Variovorax paradoxus: one gene and its partner. The protein of the gene in region 1 interacts with the protein of each later gene in a pairwise test. Links are inferred from orthologs where the notes say so. Each region holds a gene or a part of one and is shown on either strand. Other genes may lie near its edges.

What was found.
Region 2: the proteins of ruvA (region 1) and ruvC interact in binary tests that used the Escherichia coli proteins (3 or more experiments, as listed by UniProt). The link is inferred for Variovorax paradoxus from one-to-one orthologs.

What each region holds. Positions count from the first base shown.
Region 1 is NZ_LR743507.1:5,320,403-5,329,356, reverse strand. What follows is about bases 1,962-4,916. They hold ruvA (Holliday junction branch migration protein RuvA), read left to right. Parts: upstream 1,962-3,130; coding sequence 3,131-3,703; downstream 3,704-4,916. Other genes in these bases: AACL56_RS25280 (YdeI/OmpD-associated family protein), read right to left, coding at 4,387-4,916; AACL56_RS25285 (hypothetical protein), read left to right, coding at 3,737-4,360; AACL56_RS25295 (PhoH family protein), read right to left, coding at 2,154-3,110; ybeY (rRNA maturation RNase YbeY), read right to left, coding at 1,962-2,152. In the rest of the region: AACL56_RS25315 (FecR family protein), read right to left, coding at 1-155; AACL56_RS25310 (cation diffusion facilitator family transporter), read left to right, coding at 312-1,229; dtd (D-aminoacyl-tRNA deacylase), read left to right, coding at 1,226-1,669; more of ybeY, read right to left, coding at 1,685-1,961; more of AACL56_RS25280, read right to left, coding at 4,917-4,980; AACL56_RS25275 (phosphatidate cytidylyltransferase), read right to left, coding at 4,977-5,930; AACL56_RS25270 (lysophospholipid acyltransferase family protein), read right to left, coding at 6,054-6,728; AACL56_RS25265 (hypothetical protein), read right to left, coding at 6,850-7,293; AACL56_RS25260 (phosphatase PAP2/dual specificity phosphatase family protein), read right to left, coding at 7,286-8,641; AACL56_RS25255 (bifunctional alpha/beta hydrolase/class I SAM-dependent methyltransferase), read right to left, coding at 8,638-8,954. UniProt on the Escherichia coli protein: The RuvA-RuvB-RuvC complex processes Holliday junction (HJ) DNA during genetic recombination and DNA repair.
Region 2 is NZ_LR743507.1:1,653,243-1,662,097, forward strand. The notes cover bases 2,656-5,511. They hold ruvC (crossover junction endodeoxyribonuclease RuvC), read right to left. Parts: upstream 4,430-5,511; coding sequence 3,881-4,429; downstream 2,656-3,880. Other genes in these bases: lpxC (UDP-3-O-acyl-N-acetylglucosamine deacetylase), read left to right, coding at 2,656-3,097; AACL56_RS07395 (hypothetical protein), read left to right, coding at 3,112-3,288; AACL56_RS07400 (hypothetical protein), read left to right, coding at 3,356-3,835; AACL56_RS07410 (tetratricopeptide repeat protein), read left to right, coding at 4,581-5,511. Outside these bases: cell division protein FtsA, read left to right, coding at 1-487; cell division protein FtsZ, read left to right, coding at 655-1,869; more of lpxC, read left to right, coding at 2,174-2,655; more of AACL56_RS07410, read left to right, coding at 5,512-6,653; AACL56_RS07415 (phosphatidate cytidylyltransferase), read right to left, coding at 7,105-8,094; AACL56_RS07420 (lysophospholipid acyltransferase family protein), read right to left, coding at 8,181-8,855.

The DNA of each region.
Region 1 (8,954 bases):
GGCTTGGCCGAGGTTGCCGGCGCAGCCGCGGCGGGCATCACAGCCGCGGGGGGCGTGGACGGCGCCGGGACTGCAGTGGTCGGGGTCTGGGCTTGCGCCAGCGTGGCCGAGCCCACAATGGCGAGGCCGTAGAAGGCGGTCGATAGTTTGTTCATCATCCGATGGGACTGTGCGCTAAGAATGTTCTGGAATAGTCAAAAATGCTAATCCAAAGGCGTTACATGTGGACACGCAGCTGATAATTCAGTCAATTCCTGCGGCCTTTTACCGCCTTTAGCGTGGGCATGCGCCCGATATTGGACCGATTTCGCATGACGTTCACCCCCAAGACGCTGCTTCGTGTCTCCGTCGCGGTTGCGCTCATCACCATCCTGCTCAAGGGCTATGCCGGCTATTTGACCCATTCGATGGGCCTGATCTCGGACGCCATGGAGTCCTTCGTCAATCTTGCCAGCGCGATGTTCGCACTGGCGATGGTGACCATCGCCGAGCGCCCAGCCGACGACGACCATCCCTATGGCCACCACAAGGCCGAGTATTTCTCCTCCGGCTTCGAAGGCATCCTGATCGTCGGCGCCGCCGTCGCCATCCTCTGGGTCTCGGTGCACCGCCTGCTGTCGCCGCAGCCGCTCGAGCAGTTGGGCTGGGGGCTGACGCTGTCGGTGGTGAGCTCGGGCTTCAACGCCGGCCTGGCGTTCCTGCTCTTCCGAGCGGCGCGCGTGCACCGGTCGATCGCGCTGGAGGCCGATGGGCGCCACCTCATGACGGACGTCTGGACCTCAGCCGCCGTCGTCGTAGGCATCGTCGGCGTGCAACTGAGCGGCTGGCTCTGGCTCGACCCGCTGCTGGCCATCGGCGTGGCGCTCAACATCGTGCGCGAGGGCGTCAAGCTGGTGTGGCGTTCGTCGCAGGGACTGATGGATGAAGCGGTCGACCCGCAGACCCTTGCCACCGTGCGCGCCACCATCGACGCCTTCGCCGCGCGCATGCCCGAGGGCCGGCAACTGCGCTTCGACGACATGGTGACCCGCAGCGCCGGCCAGCGCCGTTTCGCCGACCTGCACATGCACGTGCCCGGCGAGTGGACGCTGCAGCATGCCGCCGACATGCGCGACGACCTCGAGAAGTCGCTCATGAACGCCGTGCCCGGCCTGCGCGTCACCATCCAGCTGCTGCCTCTCACCATGGAAGCCCGCGCCACTCAGGCCGGCGAACACCAACCCCTATGAAAGCCGTACTCCAACGCGTGGCGCATGCGCGCGTCGACATTTCCGGGCGCACCGTCGGCGCCATCGATGCAGGCCTGCTGGTGCTCCTGTGCGCCGAGCGCGGCGACGTCGACGCGCTGGCCGACCGCATGCTCGCCAAGATCCTCAAGCTGCGCATCTTTTCCGACGACGCCGGCAAGATGAACCGCAGCGTGCAGGACATCGGTGGCGGCCTGCTGGTGGTGAGCCAGTTCACGCTGGCGGCCGACGTGAGCGGCGGCAACCGCCCGAGCTTCACCCAGGCCGCGCCGCCCGACGAGGGCCGGCGCCTCTACGAATACTTCGTGGCGCAGGCACGCGCCGCACACCCCGTGGTGGCCACGGGCGAGTTCGGCGCTGACATGAAGGTGCACCTGCTGAACGACGGGCCGGTCACGATCCCGCTGCAGATGACGGCGTAGCCGCCGCGGCGCGCGCTACTTGCCGTAGGGGCTGCGGATGCCCATCTCCGCGAGGATCTCGATCTCGTAGGCCTCCATTTCGTCGGCGTCGGCCTCGCTGGTCTCGTGGTCCCAGCCCTGTGCATGGAGCGTGCCGTGCACGAGCAGGTGGGCGTAGTGGTCCGCCAGCGTCTTGCGGTTCTCCTTCGCCTCGCGTGCCACCACCGGGGCGCACAGCACCAGGTCGGCCATGGCCACCGGGGATTGCGCATAGTCGAAGGTCAGCACGTTGGTCGCGTAGTCCTTGCCGCGGAATTCGCGGTTGAGGCGTTGGCCTTCCTCGGCGTCGACGATTCGCACGGTGATCTCGCCGTCGATGTCCAGCGCGTGGCGGATCCAGCGCGTCACGCTGTGGCGGGGCAGGGCGGCGCGATGGCGCTCCACGCCCTTGAAGCGGCCGAACTGCAGCGAGAGCGACAGCGCCGGAAGCCGGGATGCGGCCATGTCAGTGGCCCCCCGCGCGCTTGCGCTGCCCGTCGTAGGCGTCGACGATCTTCGCCACCAGCGGGTGGCGCACCACGTCGGCACTCGTGAAGTGCGTCATGGCGATGCCGTTCACCCGCTTGAGCACCCGCTCGGCGTCGATGAGGCCGCTCAGCTGGTTCTTCGGCAGGTCGATCTGGCTCACGTCGCCCGTGACCACAGCGCGCGCACCGAAGCCGATGCGCGTGAGGAACATCTTCATCTGCTCGGGCGTGGTGTTCTGGGCCTCGTCGAGGATCACGAAGGCGTTGTTCAGGGTGCGCCCGCGCATGAATGCCAGCGGCGCGATTTCCAGTGCGTTGCGCTCGAAGGCCTTCTGCACCTTCTCGAAGCCCATCAGGTCGTAGAGCGCGTCGTACAGCGGGCGCAGGTACGGGTCGACCTTCTGCGTCAGGTCGCCGGGCAGGAAGCCCAGCCGCTCGCCCGCTTCAACGGCCGGCCGCGTCAGCACGATGCGCTGCACCGCGGCGCGCTCCAGCGCATCGACCGCGCAGGCCACCGCCAGGTAGGTCTTGCCGGTGCCGGCCGGGCCGATGCCGAAGGTGATGTCGTGCTTGGCGATGTTGTCCAGGTAGGTGGCCTGCGTGGGCGTGCGCGCGCGCAGGTCGGCGCGGCGCGTGACCAGCATCGCCGCGTCCTCGTCGCCGTCGAGCATCGAACCGTCGCCAGCCAGCGTGAGCTGCACGACGGCCGCGTCGATCGGGCGCTGCGCGATCTCGTAGAGCGCCTGCAGCACGTCCATGGCGCGCTGCGCCGTGCCTTTGGGGCCGTCGACCTTGAACTGTTCGTGGCGGTGGGCGATCTTCACGCCCAGGGCTTCCTCGATGCGGCGCAGGTGGGCGTCCAGCGGGCCGCACAGGTGGCCGAGGCGCGAGTTGTTCAGTGGGGTGAAGGTGTGTCGCAGAATCACGCCGGACATTTCAAGGAAAAAGGGCACCCATGATAGGCAAACTGACCGGCATCCTCGCGGAGCGCAATCCGCCGCAGGTGGTCGTGGACTGCAACGGCGTCGGCTACGAGGTCGACGTGCCGATGAGCACGTTCTACAACCTGCCGAACGTCGGCACCAAGGTTTCGCTGCTCACGCACTTCGTCGTGCGCGAGGACGCACAGATTCTCTACGGCTTCGGCACCGCCGAGGAGCGCGCGGCTTTCCGCCAGCTCATCAAGATCACCGGCGTGGGCCCGCGCACCGCGCTGGGCCTGCTGTCGGGCATGAGTGTGGGCGAGCTCTCGCAGGCGATCACGACGCAGGAGCTGGGCCGGCTCGTGAAGATTCCCGGCATCGGCAAGAAGACGGCCGAACGGCTGCTGCTGGAGCTCAAGGGCAAGCTCGGCGCCGACATCGGCCTGCCGGCGCACGCCGCCTCCGACGCGCAGGCCGACATCCTGCAGGCGCTGGTCGCGCTGGGTTACAGCGACAAGGAAGCCGCGCTCGCGCTCAAGGCGCTGCCCAAGGACGCGACAGTGAGCGAGGGCATCAAGATGGCGCTGAAGTCGCTGGCCAAGTAACAAGAACGCAGAGACGGAAAGGGCCGCGCGGACATGCCGAACTGCGACTTCTACGCCACGCCCGAGGACCATGAAGGCCTGCTCGCGTGGCTGCTGGCCGAGGGCACCTGCGAGATCCACGAACTGGCCTCCGACTTCGGGCAGCCGCTCAGGCGCTTCCATTCGGCCACCGAGGTGCTCGCCCAGTTCGAGCGGCGCTACCCCCATGGCGGGAAGCGGAATGCCGTTCACCTGCAGCTCTACGTGCAGGGGGCGGGTCCGCCGTTCGTGCCGCGGCGCGTGTCACTCGACCCGGAGGCCTGCGACGGCGCCACCTTTCGCTACAACGCCGACGGCTGGGGCCTCGTGCAGCTCTATCTGGGCGCGCTGCCCGAAGGCAGGACGCGCCTCGAGAATTCGCACACCAACCACAACTCCCCGAAGCGGGCGCAGGCATGGTCGGCCACCTTGCCAGAAATGGGCGATGTCGACGCCTGGGACTTCGCCAGGATCACTGCGTTCTCGTCGCGGCTGAACCGCGAGATCCGCAAGCGGAGCGTGGCGAAGATCGGCGGTCGCCCCTTGCTGCCGGGCGCACTCGCGCTGTGGAACGCCGGGGTGGCCATGGGCCCGTGGAATCCCGGCGAGCACGCGTTGCAGGAAAAGCCCCCCGCCTGACGTCTTCCCGCATCGCAGCGGCGGCTTCAGGGATGGATCTTCTCTCCCTTGACCAGCATCTCGACGAACTGCGCGATGCGGCGCGCGCGGGTCTCGGGCTTCTTCGCGCTCTGCGTGCGGAACAGAATCGCGAAGCGGTTGCGCGAGTCGAGCGTGGCGAAGAACTTCGCGGCCTTCTTGTTGGCGTGGAGCGCGGCCTGCAGGTCGGGCGGCACGGTGGCTGCGGCGACGCCCTCGTAGGCCGCGTCCCAGCGACCGTCGGCCTTCGCGCGTTCGATCTCGGCATGGCCGGCCGGTTGCATGCGGCCTTCCTCGATGAGCTTCAGCACCTTGGCGCGGTTGATCTGCGACCAGATGCTGCGCCTGGTGCGCGGCGTGAAGCGCTGCTGGAAATACTGCGCGTCGTCGCTCCTGCGCTGGCCGTCGATCCAGCCCCAGCACAGCGCTTCTTCGAGAGCCCCGGCGTAGTCGATGGAGGCGATGCCGCTGTCCTTCTTCGCGATGCGAAGCCACACGCCGGCGGCGCTGGCGTGGTGGCGCTTGAGCCAGCGTGCCCACGAGTCCGCGTTGGTGCACTCGACGGGCGTGTCGTGCACGACGCGCTCTTCTGCCTGGCTCACGGCACCCACCAATAGCGCAGCGCGTGGAAGTAGATGGGCGCCGCGAAGATCACCGAGTCGAGCCGGTCGAGCATGCCGCCGTGGCCCTCGATCATCGAACCCCAGTCCTTCACGCCGCGGTCGCGCTTGATGGCGGACATGACCAGTCCGCCGAAGAAGCCCATCAGGCAGATGGTGAGCGACATCAGGGCCGCCTGCCAGGGATTGAAGGGCGTGGCCCAGTACAGCGCGGCGCCCAGCGCGGTGGCGCTGGCCACGCCGCCGATCAGGCCTTCCCAGGTCTTGGAGGGCGACAGCTCGGGCGCCACCTTGCGCTTGCCGAACAGCTTGCCCCACACGTACTGCAGCACATCGCTGCCCTGCACCACGATCACCAGGAACGCGATCAGCAGCAGGTTGCGGCCCTCGAAACCCGGGATCTGCAGCGTGAGCAGCGCCGGCACGTGGCTGATGCAGAACACGCACACCATCAGGCCCCACTGGATCTTGGAGGTGCGCTCCAGAAAGCGCTGCGTGTCGCCGCCCACGGCCGCCAGGATCGGCAGGATCAGGAAGGCATACACAGGGATGTAGATGGAATACAGCCCGTACCACTCGATCCAGATCAGGAAGTACTGCCCGGGCAGTGCCACGAAGAAGGCCAGCGCGATCGCGCCGTGGTCGCCGCGGCGCGTGTAGGCCAGGCTGATGAACTCGCGCAGCGCATAGAACGAGATCAGGTAGAACAGCACGATCACGCCGCCCTTGCCGAAGGCGAAGGCGATGCCGATGACCGCCACCATCACCCACCAGGCATTGACACGCGAGTTGAGGTTGTCGATCACCGAGTGGGGCTGGCCGTGCGCCACGCGCCACTTCAGCAGCGCGCCGATGGCCGATGCCAGCACGAGCACGCCGAAGACGCCGCCGAACAGCTTGAAGGTGGTCCAGGCGAAGGGAGATAGTTCCATGTCAGCTTCTTGTTGGAATTGTTTGCGGAACACCGCGGAACCGGATTTGCCGGGCTGCTGGTGTTGCCCCCTGCAAGGGGAGTGGAGAAGCGACACGCAGTGCGCGCAGCCTGGGGGTGGACCTCATACCCGGTCGTACTCGGGCCGCAGGTCCAGCATGGCCGCGCGCGCGCGGGCGAGGAACGACACCTTGTCCTCCCCCTCGGCGAGAACGAGCGGCGTGCCGAAACGCACCGTGCAGGCCAGCGGGATCGGCACCAGCACGCCCTTGGGCAGCACCCGCTTGAGGTTCTCGATCCACACCGGCACCAGCCGCACGTGCGGGCAGGCGCGCGCCAGGTGGAACAGCCCGCTCTTCAGCGGCAGCAGGATGTCGTCGCCGATGTTGCGCGTGCCCTCGGGGAACATGATGAGCGAATCGCCGCCTTCCAGCGCCTCCTTCATCTGGTCGACCGGGTTGCCGCCCTGGCCCGAGCCGTCGCGCCGGATCATCAGCGCATTGAACACGTCGTGGCCGATGAAGCTGCGCAGCTTCGAGGCTTCCCAGTAGTCCTGCCCGGCCACCGGCCGCGTGAGCGCGCGCAGGTCGGGCGGCAGCGTGGCCCACAGCAGCACGAAGTCGCCGTGGCTGGTGTGGTTGGCGAAGTACAGCGTCTGCTCGGCCTTCGGCGTGGTGCCCGACCAGATGGCGCGCACGCCGGTCAGGAGACTGGCTGCGCCGATGATGAGCTTGCCCGCCACGATGGCGAGGCCGCGCCGCAGCACGGTGCTTTCGGGTTTGTCCGTCGTGTCGCTCAAAGCGTCGCCTCCGTGGCGTGCGCCTGTTTCGGTGCGCACTGCGCAACCGGCTTCGCCGGCCTGCCGGTGCGTCCGGCGAAGGGAGGGGTGGCCACATGCGGTGGGCAGGCCTGGGGGAGAGTCATGACAAGTCCTGGGTCATCAAGGCGAGGAGGAACATGGCGCTCTGGCAGGCGACCACGATGGCGTGGCGCTGCATGAGCTGGCGGGTGCCCTGCACGCGGTCGTCGAGCGCGCGCGTGGCCTGGTGTTGCGGCGGGGCGTCGCGCAGGCCGAGCGAAGACAGCGCCTTGTCGAGCGCGTCGAGCGAGGTCACGGTGCCGCGCGCGAGGCCGTCGAACAGCGACTCGTCGAAGCGCAGCCGGAATGCGAAGTAGCGCTCCAGCGCGCCCAGGATCACCACCGCGCCGAAGGCCATGGTGGGCGTGGTGGAGAGCGATCGCAACGTGAGTGCAAGCACCAGCGCGGCGATGCAGGTCAGCGCGAAGCCCCACAGGGCCAGCAGCGCGGCGGCGCGCAGCAGGCCGGCCAGCGCGGTGCAGGTGGTGCGTTCGGTGTCAGTCATGGCGGTGTACCTCCGGCAGCTTCGAAAGAGGCTTCAGGGGTTCCAGCGACGCCAGCCATGCGCCGCGCAGCACGATCTGCGGCCGGGCACGGCGCACCGCGGCCTCGGCCTGCGCGATGCCGCCAGCCGCGCCGTAGCGGCCCAGCCAGGCGATGGACGCCGCCGCGCTGCGCGAGAAGCCGAGCGCGCAGCAGACCCACACGGTAGCGCCTTCCGCGCTGTGCCGCCGGCCTTCGATCACCGCCGCCGCGCGCTGCAGCCGCACGGTGGGCGGCACCGTCAGGTCGAGCATCGGCACGCAGCGCGCGTGCGTCACGCCGGCCGGCAGCTGCAGCTCGGCGCACAGGCTCACGAGCCGGGGTTTTCCGGCGGCAAGCCATTCGGCGCGCGTCGGTCGGCGACCCAGGCGCAGGCCGGGCGCCACCTCGACGGAAGCCGGCAGCTTGCGCGTCCACAGCCAGGCATTGACGGCCGCGCCGAGCCGGTAGGGCGCGAACAGCCAGCGTGCCGCCCAGCCCATGCGGCCATGGCCGTCCATCTGGAAGCCGCGCGCACCGAAGCCGACGTAGTTGAGCGCCACCAGCGCCAGTGCCGCGGCCGGCCAGGCCAGCCACAACACGATGCCGCCACCGCTCAGCGCGGCAGCGAGGCACAGCGCTGCGCCCGCCGCATAGAAGCCGGCCAGCTTCCAGCGTTGCGCGTCGCGCGTGCGCTGCCAGGCGCGCGGCATCGACACCACGCGTTCCAGCGGCCACAGCCAGACGCAGAAGATGCCCAGCAGCGCGCCGGTCGGGATGTCGATGAAGTGGTGCTGCCACGTCGTCAGCACCGACGCGCAGATCGCGAAGGCCCACACATGCAGCACCAGCCGCGCCCACAGCGGGCGCAGGAACTGCCGGTACCAGTCCCAGAGGATCACCGCCAGCGCGATGTGCAGCGAAGGCGCCTGGTTGAACGGCTGGTCGAAGCCGCGCAGCGCGTTGAACAGGAAGGCCGGCGCGCCATCGACCGGGGGCTGGCCGAAGCTGAAGTGCAGCGGCCACAGGATGAAGCAGGTGCAGGCGACGAGCGTGGCCGTGACGAGCCGCAGCGCGTGCCGGTCGAGCGTGTGCCTGCTGCGCGCCAGGAACAGCGACAGCGCGTAGAAGACGTTGATCGTCCAGTACGGAAAGATCGTCCACGGCCAGAACGGCACATGGCGTTCCCAGCCGAAGGCCATCGACGGCACGTGGGCGCGCGTGGTGGCCCACCAGTTGGCGAAGCCGTAGGTGGAATAGAACAACGGCCCCAGCACCACCAGCCACAGGGCGGCACGCTTCCAGGGCCGTTGCGCCAGCCAGGCGGTCATCGCTCGGTGCGCACCGCCAGCGACACCGTGAAGATGCCCCACTCGTCCACCCGCTGGTCGATCTTGCGGAAGCCTGCTTCCTCGACCAGCTGGTCCATCTCGTACTGGGTGCGGCGGCGCATCACCCAGGCCTCGCCCTGGCGATGGCTGGTGAGTGCGCGCGCGATCATCTCGAGCTGCGGGTGCCACGGCTGGCCGGTGTAGACCAGGTAGCCGCGGTCTTCCACCGCGTCGCCCACGCCCGCGAGCGAGCGGCGCACCATCTCGTTGTCGGGGAACAGCTCGTACAGGCCCGACACCACGGCCAGCGTGG
Region 2 (8,855 bases), 3.7 Mb from region 1 along the record:
CACCAAGGATGCAGAAGACATCAAGGTCGAGAACGGCTATGCCAAGCAGCTGCTGGCCGACCCCGACACGCAGGTCGAGGTGCCCGGCCTGGGCGACCGCGGCCCGCGCATGCTGAGCAAGCAGGCTCTGGCGGGCGTGATCGAGCCGCGCATCGAGGAAATCTTTTCGCTCGTGCAGCAGGTGGTGCGCGAGTCGGGCTATGAGGAAGTGCTTTCGTCGGGCGTGGTGCTCACTGGCGGCAGCGCGGTGATGCCCGGCATGGTCGAGCTCGGCGAGGACATCTTCCTGAAGCCCGTGCGAAGAGGCATCCCGAAGTATTCCAGCGCGTTGTCCGACATGGTTGCACAGCCTCGCGCCGCTACAGTCATGGGCCTTCTCGAAGAGGCTCGCTTCGCACGCATGCGCGGCTTCAAGGTCGCACAGAAGAATGGGTCGGTAAAGACTGCATTCGGACGTTTCAAGGACTTCATCGTGGGGAATTTCTGACGATGATCAAGTCTCCACTGTGGCTCGCGCGTGGCAGTCCACCCATGCATTTCAACGAGCGATGGCGACGAACAGGTCCACCATCCTGACGTGCGCATCGTTGATCTCGTCACGGCAAAAATATTCACAGATACAAAACGGCAACTGCAAGATTCAAGGAGTTAAGAATGACCATCGAAATGATCGAAGTCGAAGAGTTCAATCAGGGCACGCAGATCAAGGTGATCGGTGTTGGCGGTGGCGGCGGCAATGCAGTCGCCCACATGATGGAGCGCGGCGTGCAGGGCGTTCAGTTCGTCTGCGCGAACACCGACGCGCAGGCACTGCAACGCAGCAACGCGCACAAGATCATCCAGCTCGGCACCAGCGGCCTGGGCGCCGGCAGCAAGCCCGACAAGGGCCGTGAAGCGGCCGAGCTCGCGGTGGACGACATCCGCGCGGCCATCGACGGCGCGCACATGCTGTTCATCACGGCCGGCATGGGCGGCGGCACCGGCACCGGCGCTGCACCCGTGATCGCGCGCGTGGCGAAGGAAATGGGCATCCTTACCGTGGGCGTGGTCACCAAGCCCTTCGACTGGGAAGGCGGCCGTCGCATGACCAATGCCGACGCCGGCCTGACCGAGCTCGAAGCCAACGTCGACTCGCTCATCGTGGTGCTCAACGAGAAGCTGCTCGACGTGCTGGGCGAGGACGTCACGCAGGACGAAGCCTTCGCGCAAGCCAACGACGTGCTGAAAAACGCCGTGGGCGGCATCTCGGAAATCATCAACGAGTACGGCGGCGTGAACGTCGACTTCGAAGACGTGCGCACCGTAATGGGCGAACCCGGCAAGGCCATGATGGGCACGGCAGCCGCTGCAGGCCCGGACCGTGCGCGCATCGCCGCGGAACAGGCCGTGGCCTGCCCGCTGCTCGAAGGCATCGACCTCTCGGGCGCCAAGGGCGTGCTGGTGCTGGTGACTGCATCGAAGGGCTCGCTGAAGCTGAACGAATCGAAGCTGGCGATGAACACCATCCGCGCCTACGCTTCGCCGGACGCGCACGTGATCTACGGCGCCGCCTATGACGACAGCCTGGGCGACGAGATGCGCGTGACCGTGGTGGCCACGGGCCTGTCGCGTGCCGATGCACGCCGCCAGGCACCGACGCTCGAAGTGATCCGCACCGGCACCGACAACATCCCGTTCACCGTGCCGACGCTCGGTGGCGTGGGTCACGCCGGCGTGGGCGGCGGCAGCCAGCCCAACTACGACGGCATGGCCGTCCCCAGCGTGTGGCGCACGAACCGCACGATGGCCGCCGCGAAGGTGGACGCGCTGTCCTCGGGCGGCATGGACGACTTCGAGATCCCGGCCTTCCTGCGCCGCCAGGCCGACTGATACTGGCTCGCCCCCAGGCTGCGCGCACTTCGTGTCGCTTCGCCAACCCCCTGCCGGGGGCGACACCTGCGGCCCGGCAGAGCCGGTTCCGCGGTGTCTCGCGAAGAGGCCTGCGTACGCAGAGGGCACGAGGGTTCGCAAGGGGTTCGGGAAGACCTGAAAGGGACTTCCGCTGGCTCTACACGCTGCGTTCACTTCGTGCCCTTTGCGTCCACCGCGGGGGCTTTTCATAGAACCCATGTCTATCGGTGCCATAGCCAGGGGCATAGGGCGTCATGCCCGGCACGCGCCTAAAATCGCGGGCGTGCTGCAACAACGAACCCTCAAGTCGATCAGCCGCGCCGTGGGCGTGGGGCTTCACAGCGGCCAGCGCGTGGAGCTGACGCTGCGACCGGCTCCGGCCGACACGGGCATCGTGTTCCGGCGCGTCGACCTGCCGGAACCGGTCGACATCCGCATGACGGCCGAGTCGGTCACCGACACGCGCCTGGCGTCCACGGTCTCCACCGGCGGCGCGAAGGTGCAGACCGTCGAGCACATCATGTCTGCCTGCGCGGGCCTGGGCATCGACAACCTCTACATCGACATCACGGCCGACGAAGTGCCGATCCTCGACGGGTCGGCCTCGTCCTTCGTGTTCCTGCTGCAGAGCGCGGGCATCGCGCTGCAGAAGGCGCCGCGCCGCTTCATCCGCGTGACCCGCAAGGTCGAGGTGCGCGAAGGCGAGGGCGCCAACGAGAAGTGGGCGAGCCTGGAGCCGTACCACGGCTACAAGCTCAGCTTCGAGATCGACTTCGACCACCGCGTGGTGAACTCCACCGGCCAGCGCGTCGAGTTCGACCTGGGAACCGGCTCCTACAGCCGCGACATCGCGCGTGCACGCACATTCGGCTTCACCAAGGAGGTCGAGTACATGCGCAGCAAGGGCCTCGCGCTCGGCGGCGGCCTCGACAACGCCATCGTGATGGACGACACCAAGGTGCTCAATGCCGGCGGTCTGCGCTACGACGACGAGTTCGTGAAGCACAAGATCCTCGACGCCATGGGCGACCTGTACATCATCGGCAAGCCGCTGCTGGCCGCGTACACCGCGTTCCGCTCGGGCCATGCGCTCAACAACAAGCTGCTGCGCGAACTGCTCTCGCACAGCGATGCCTACGAAGTCGTGACCTTCGAGGACGAGAAGCGCGCGCCGCGCGGTTTCGGCGAAGTCGCGCGGGCCTGGTAGGCCTCGCCTCCACGATGCTCCTTTTCCGCTGGGCCATCCTGCTGCTCCTGCTGGTGGCCGGCGTGTGCTTCGCGTTCTATGCGGGCACCGGGCAGGTCAAGTACCGGCGCCTGGGCTGGATCGTGCTGAAGTGGACGCTGCTTGCGGCATTCGGCTTCTTCGCGGTGCTGATCGCCGAGCGCATCGCCTAGTTTGCATCGCCGGTCGCATGTCCGGAAACGGCATGCCGCATGGCACCGCGCCGCGCACGATGGCGCCATGAGCACATCCACCCCACCCACCCGCAATCCGTTCGGCGTGCAGGATGCGCCCGATCCGGACGGTGACGACATCGATACGTTCGCGGCCGGTGTCCGGCTCGACGGCTCGGCCTCCGACGACAACGCGAATGGCTGGGGCATCGCGCGAGACGAAGCACAGGCATCGCTCGAGGGTGAATGGTCCAGCCGCTGGAACGGCGGTGCGGACCCGACGATCCCCGGCGACACAGCGTCCGCCTGGAAGGAAGGCCAGGCCACTGTGCAGCGCGCCAACGGCCGCATCTACGTGCTGTTCGACTGGGACGGCGGCGCGCGCCGCGCATTGCTCGATGTCCGCCAGACGGGCCCGGGCAGGCTCGCCGGCCGCTACATCAACCTGGGCAACCCGGCCATCACGCAGCCGTGGGTTGGCCTGATTGTCGACCACCGCCGCATCGACGGACGCTGGCCCGGCGGCCGGCTGGACTTCAGGCGCTAGCGGCAGGAGGCCAGGCCGCTGGAGCGCGCCGGCGGCCCGTGTGCTTCAGCGCGAACGCCCTTGCCGGTAGGTGCCGGCATGCGTCTTCGACAGCTCCGCCGCTTCTGCCAGACGCGCCATCGACCGCCCCACCTGCGCGTGCGTGATGGCGATGCCCAGCGCGTCGGCGGCGTCGGCGCCGGGCACGCCGGGCAGGTCGAGCAGGCGCCGCACCATTTCCTGCACCTGCGCCTTGGCTGCCTGGCCGTGGCCGGCCACGGCCTTCTTCATCTGCAGCGCGGTGTACTCGGCCACGGAGAGGTTGTTGCTCACCAGCGCGGTCACGCATGCGCCGCGCGCCTGCCCGAGCAGCAGCGTCGACTGCGGATTGACGTTGACGAAGATGATTTCCACCGCCGACGCATCGGGCTGGTAGCGCGCGGTGATCTCCGCGATGCCGTCGAACAGCACCTTCAGGCGTGCCGGCAGGTTGCCCGTGCCCAGGTGCCGGGTGCTGATGGTGCCGCTGGCGACATAGCGCAGCGCATGGCCGTCCGAGTCGACCACGCCGAAGCCGGTGGTCTGCAAGCCGGGGTCGATGCCAAGAATGCGCATGAAAGGAAACGTAAAGGCCTAAGCCGGGATAAAGAGTGTCGAAAGACCAGCGAAACCGGGCTCGAAAGCCGCGCGATCGAGGGCAGAATGCGCCCCGGTCCGTACAGTCCGCCCGCGCTGCGAGCGCGGCGCGCCACACAAGGAAGCGAATGTGAATGTAGTCGAGTCCTCCGCGCAGCAGCAACTGGACGAAGCGCAGGCCCTGCTCGAGAGCCTGCAGCATCCGGGCGAGCGCGCCGCCGCGAGCCTGCGCCGCGCCGAGCTGCTGAACGACCTCGGTCGCCGCGCCGAAGCGCTGGCCGCCTGCAGCCGCATCATCGAGGAGTTCGGCGGCATGCCCGAGACCGCGGTGGTGGTGCCCTGTTGCCAGGCGCTGCGCCTGCTCGCGCACATGCTGCGCCAGCTGCACCGGCCGGCCGATGCGCTCGCAACGCTCGATCGCCTGGTCGCCGCGCACGGCCAGCGCAGCGAGCCGGAGATCCGCGAGCACATCGCGCAGGCGCTCTACCAGCGCACGTGGCTCATCGACGAACCGGCAGCGCGCTGCGAGGCGTGCGACTTCATGAGCGAATTGCTCGATGCCCGGGCCGATGCCGCATTCGACGCATGGCGCTTGGACGCGCGCCTGCTGAAGGCCGAGCTCGAACACCACCGCGGCCTGCCGCAGGACGCGCTTGCCACGCTCGATGCCGCCATCGAGCGCTTCGACGCCGGCACCGACCCGGCCGTGGTGCTGCGCGTGGCACGCGCGCGGCTGGCCTCGGTGGCGAACCTGCGAGAGCTGGCACAGCACACGCAGGCCCAGGTGCTGTGCCTGCAGGTGGCCGACCAGATCGAGGCCGGCCTCGCCGATGCCGCGCCCGAACTCCGGCTGGAGGGCGTGCGTGCGCTGACGCTGTTCTTCGACGGCCTCGGCCTCGACGAGCAGGCGCGCCGCGCCGAGCTGGTGGGCTGGCTGCTCGAGCGCTACGGCCGCGACGCCTCGTCGCAGGTGCGCCGCATGGCAATGGTGCGTGCCTACGACTGGGCCGTCGGGCTGCGCGACCAGGGCGACGGCGAGGCCGCACTCGCGGCCTGCGACCGGACGCTGGTCACCTTCGCGCGCGACACCGATGCCGTGGTGCAGCGCACCGTGGCGAGCACGCTGCTCAACAAGGGCTACGTGCTGCTCGAACAGCTCGGGCGTACCGACGAGGCGCTCGGCGTGTACGAGAAGCTCATGAACACGCTGCGCGATGCCGTGGCGCCCGAACTGCAGGACATGCTGGCCAAGGCCACCGCAGGCCGGCAGTCCTGCCTGAAACGCCTGCGCAAGGCCGGACCGGCCGATGCGGGCGAACTTCCGCCCGCCCTGCGCGACGAGGTGCGCGACAAGGTCAAGGAAGGCCGCAGGCACGGCGACGCGGGCGAGTCGCTCGAAGCCATTGCACTGTTCGACGAGGTGCTCGCGGCGCATGCCGCGTCGACGCATCCCGAACTGCGCCGCCAGTGCGCGCGGGCGCTGGTGCACAAGACCTTCTGCCTCGTGGCGCTCGAGCGCTTCGACGAGGTGATCGCGGCTGCCGATGCGATGGATGCGCGCTACGGCGCGGACGCGTCCACCGAGATGCAGGAGCAGGTCGCGCTGAGCCTTCAATACAAGAGCACCGCGCTCGACCGCCTCGGCCGCCCTGACGAAGAGATGCGCGTGCACGACCAGATCGTGGCGCGCTGGGGCAACTCCGAGCTGCCCGACCTGCGCGGGCGCGTCGCTGGCGCGCTGTTCCGCAAGGGGGCCGCCCTGCGCCAGGCCGGCCGGCTGGCCGAGGCCGTGGCCAGCTACGACGAGGCGATCACGCGCACGGCCGCGGCCAGGGAGAACGTGCTGCAACTGTGGGCGGCCAAGGCGATGATCAACAAGGCCAAGGCGCTCGACAAGATGGGCGACCCGGCCGGCCAGGCCAAGGCTTACCGCCTGCTCATCGCGCGCTTCGGCGAGTCCGGCGATGCCGCCTTGCGCGAACGCGTCGCCAACGCCTGCGAATGGCTGGCCGAGGCCGAGGGCCGGCAGGGCAGGGTCGAAGCGCAGCGCGCGGTGCTCGAGCAGGCGCTCGGCCGCTTCGGCACCGCGCTTTCGGCCGACCAGCGCACGCGCCTCATGCGCGAATTGCAGGCACTGAAGGCGAAGGCGCTCGGCCGCAAGGCAAAGCAGGCCTTCGATCGCGTGGTGCGACGCAAGGCCTGAGGCTCACCGATCTCCGAAACACGGCACCCCACAGCCGTGCCTCCGGAACCCTTCCAGGAATACCGCGGAACCGGCTCCGCCGGGCCGCAGGTGTTGCCCCCGGCGAGGGGGAAGGAGTAGCGACACGAAGTGCGCGAAGCCTGGGGGTGAGCCAGGAACACCGCGGAACCGGCTTCGCCGGGCCGCAGGTGTTGCCCCCGGCGAGGGGGAAGGAGAAGCGACACGAAGTGCGCGAAGCCTGGGGGTGTACCAGGAACACCGCGGAACCGGCTTTGCCGGGCCGCAGGTGTTGCCTCCGGCGAGGGGGAAGGAGTAGCGACACGAAGTGCGCGCAGCCTGGGGGTGTGCCAGGAATACCGCGGAACCGGCTCCGCCGGGCCGCAGGTGTTGCCCCCGGCGAGGGGGAAGGAGAAGCGACACGAAGTGCGCGCATCCTGGGGGTGTACCTAGTTCATGCGTTGAAGTACCACCGGATCGAGTGGAAGAAGATCGGCGCAGCGAAGCACAGGGCATCGACGCGGTCGAGCAGGCCGTTGGCACCCGTCACGCCCACGCCCTTCTTGCCCCAGTTCGGAATGCCGCGGTCGCGCTTGAGCGCCTTCATCACCAGGTGCCCCATCGAGCCCGCGATGCAGGCGATGACCGACACCGCGAGCGCCTGGCCGAACTTGAACGGCGTGATGAACGAGAACAGCGCGCCCACCAGGCTCGCCACGACGATGCCGATGCCCCAGCTGGTCCAGTTGAAGCTGCGGCTCACGTTGGGCGCGAAGGGTGCGCGCTGCATGCGCCGCGAGATCAGGTGCTGCACCAGGACCGAGGTCTGCACCACGAACACCAGGAAGAAGACGAGGAAGGCGCTCTTGCCCTCGTAGCCCGGAAAGCTCAGCAGCAGCAACGCCGGCACGTGGCTCATGCCGTAGACGCAGACCATGATCCCCCACTGCAGCTTGGCGTTGCGCTCGAGGAAGTGGCTCGGGTCGTTGGCCAGCGCACTGGCCACCGGGATTGCGAGGAACACGTACACCGGGATGAACACGGTGAACAGGTCGAAGCGCGCGGTCGCCACCAGCCAGAACTGGATCGGCAGCACCACGAAGAACGCGAGGATCAGGCTGCGGTGGTCGCCGCGCCGCGTGGGCGAGAGCGTGATGAACTCGCGCAGCGCGAAGAAGGCGATGAGCGCGAACAGCACCGTGGCCACGGTCTCGCCGAGGGCCCAGCCGATCCAGAAGACCACCACCATGAACCAGGTCGTGCCCAGCAGCGCGCGGAAGTGCGCCAGCTCGGCCTGCCAGGCTGCATCGTGCACCGGGTTGCGGCGTTCCCTGAAGCTCAGGAAGAAGGCGGTGGTGCTCACGATCACGAGCACGCCGAAGACGATGAGGAAGAGCGCCGCGACCTGCTGGGTCGGACTGAGGTTGCGCAGGAACTGGTTCATGTCAGGCTTCCCGCCGGGCAGCCCGAAGGGAGGCCTGCGTCCCCCCGGGAGCCAGCGATACACGAAGTGATGAGCGTGGGGGCATTTCAGACGTCGCGCAATGCGATCACGGCGGCGCGCGCACGGTCGAGAAAAGGGCGGCGCTCCTCGCCTTCCTCGACGCGGATCGGCGCGCCGAAGGTCACGGAGCAGAGGATGGGCACCGGCACGATCTCGCCCTTGGGCATGACGCGCTGCACGTTGTCGATCCAGGCCGGGACCAGCACGACATCGGGGAACATGGTGGCCAGCGCATAGAGGCCCGACTTGAACTTCTGCGGCTCGCCGGTGTGGCCGCGCGTGCCTTCGGGAAAGATGATGATCGAGTCGCCGCTGCGCAGCGCGTCGACGAGCGGTGCAAGCGGGTCGGAAGCGGGGGGCGACGCGTCGGCGGGTGCTTCGGGTCCCAAGGAATCCGGCGCGGTGGGCGGCGGCGGGGCAGGGGGGTCAGGGAGATCGAGACGGCCCTGCGCTTCCGGCACCGCGTCGACAACGGCGGGTGAAGGCACGGGCATCGGTTGCAGCAGAGGCTCCATCGTGGGCTCGATGCGCCCGGCCTGCGGCAACGGTGCTTCCGATGCAGCCTGCACGGGTTCGATGCCGGCGGTTGCGGCAGCAGGGGCTGCTGCCGTCGCGGCACGCTCCACGTACACCGCGTTGAACACCTCCGTCGTGATCCAGCGCTTGACCGGTGTGTTGGCCCAGTAGTCGCGCGCCGCGAT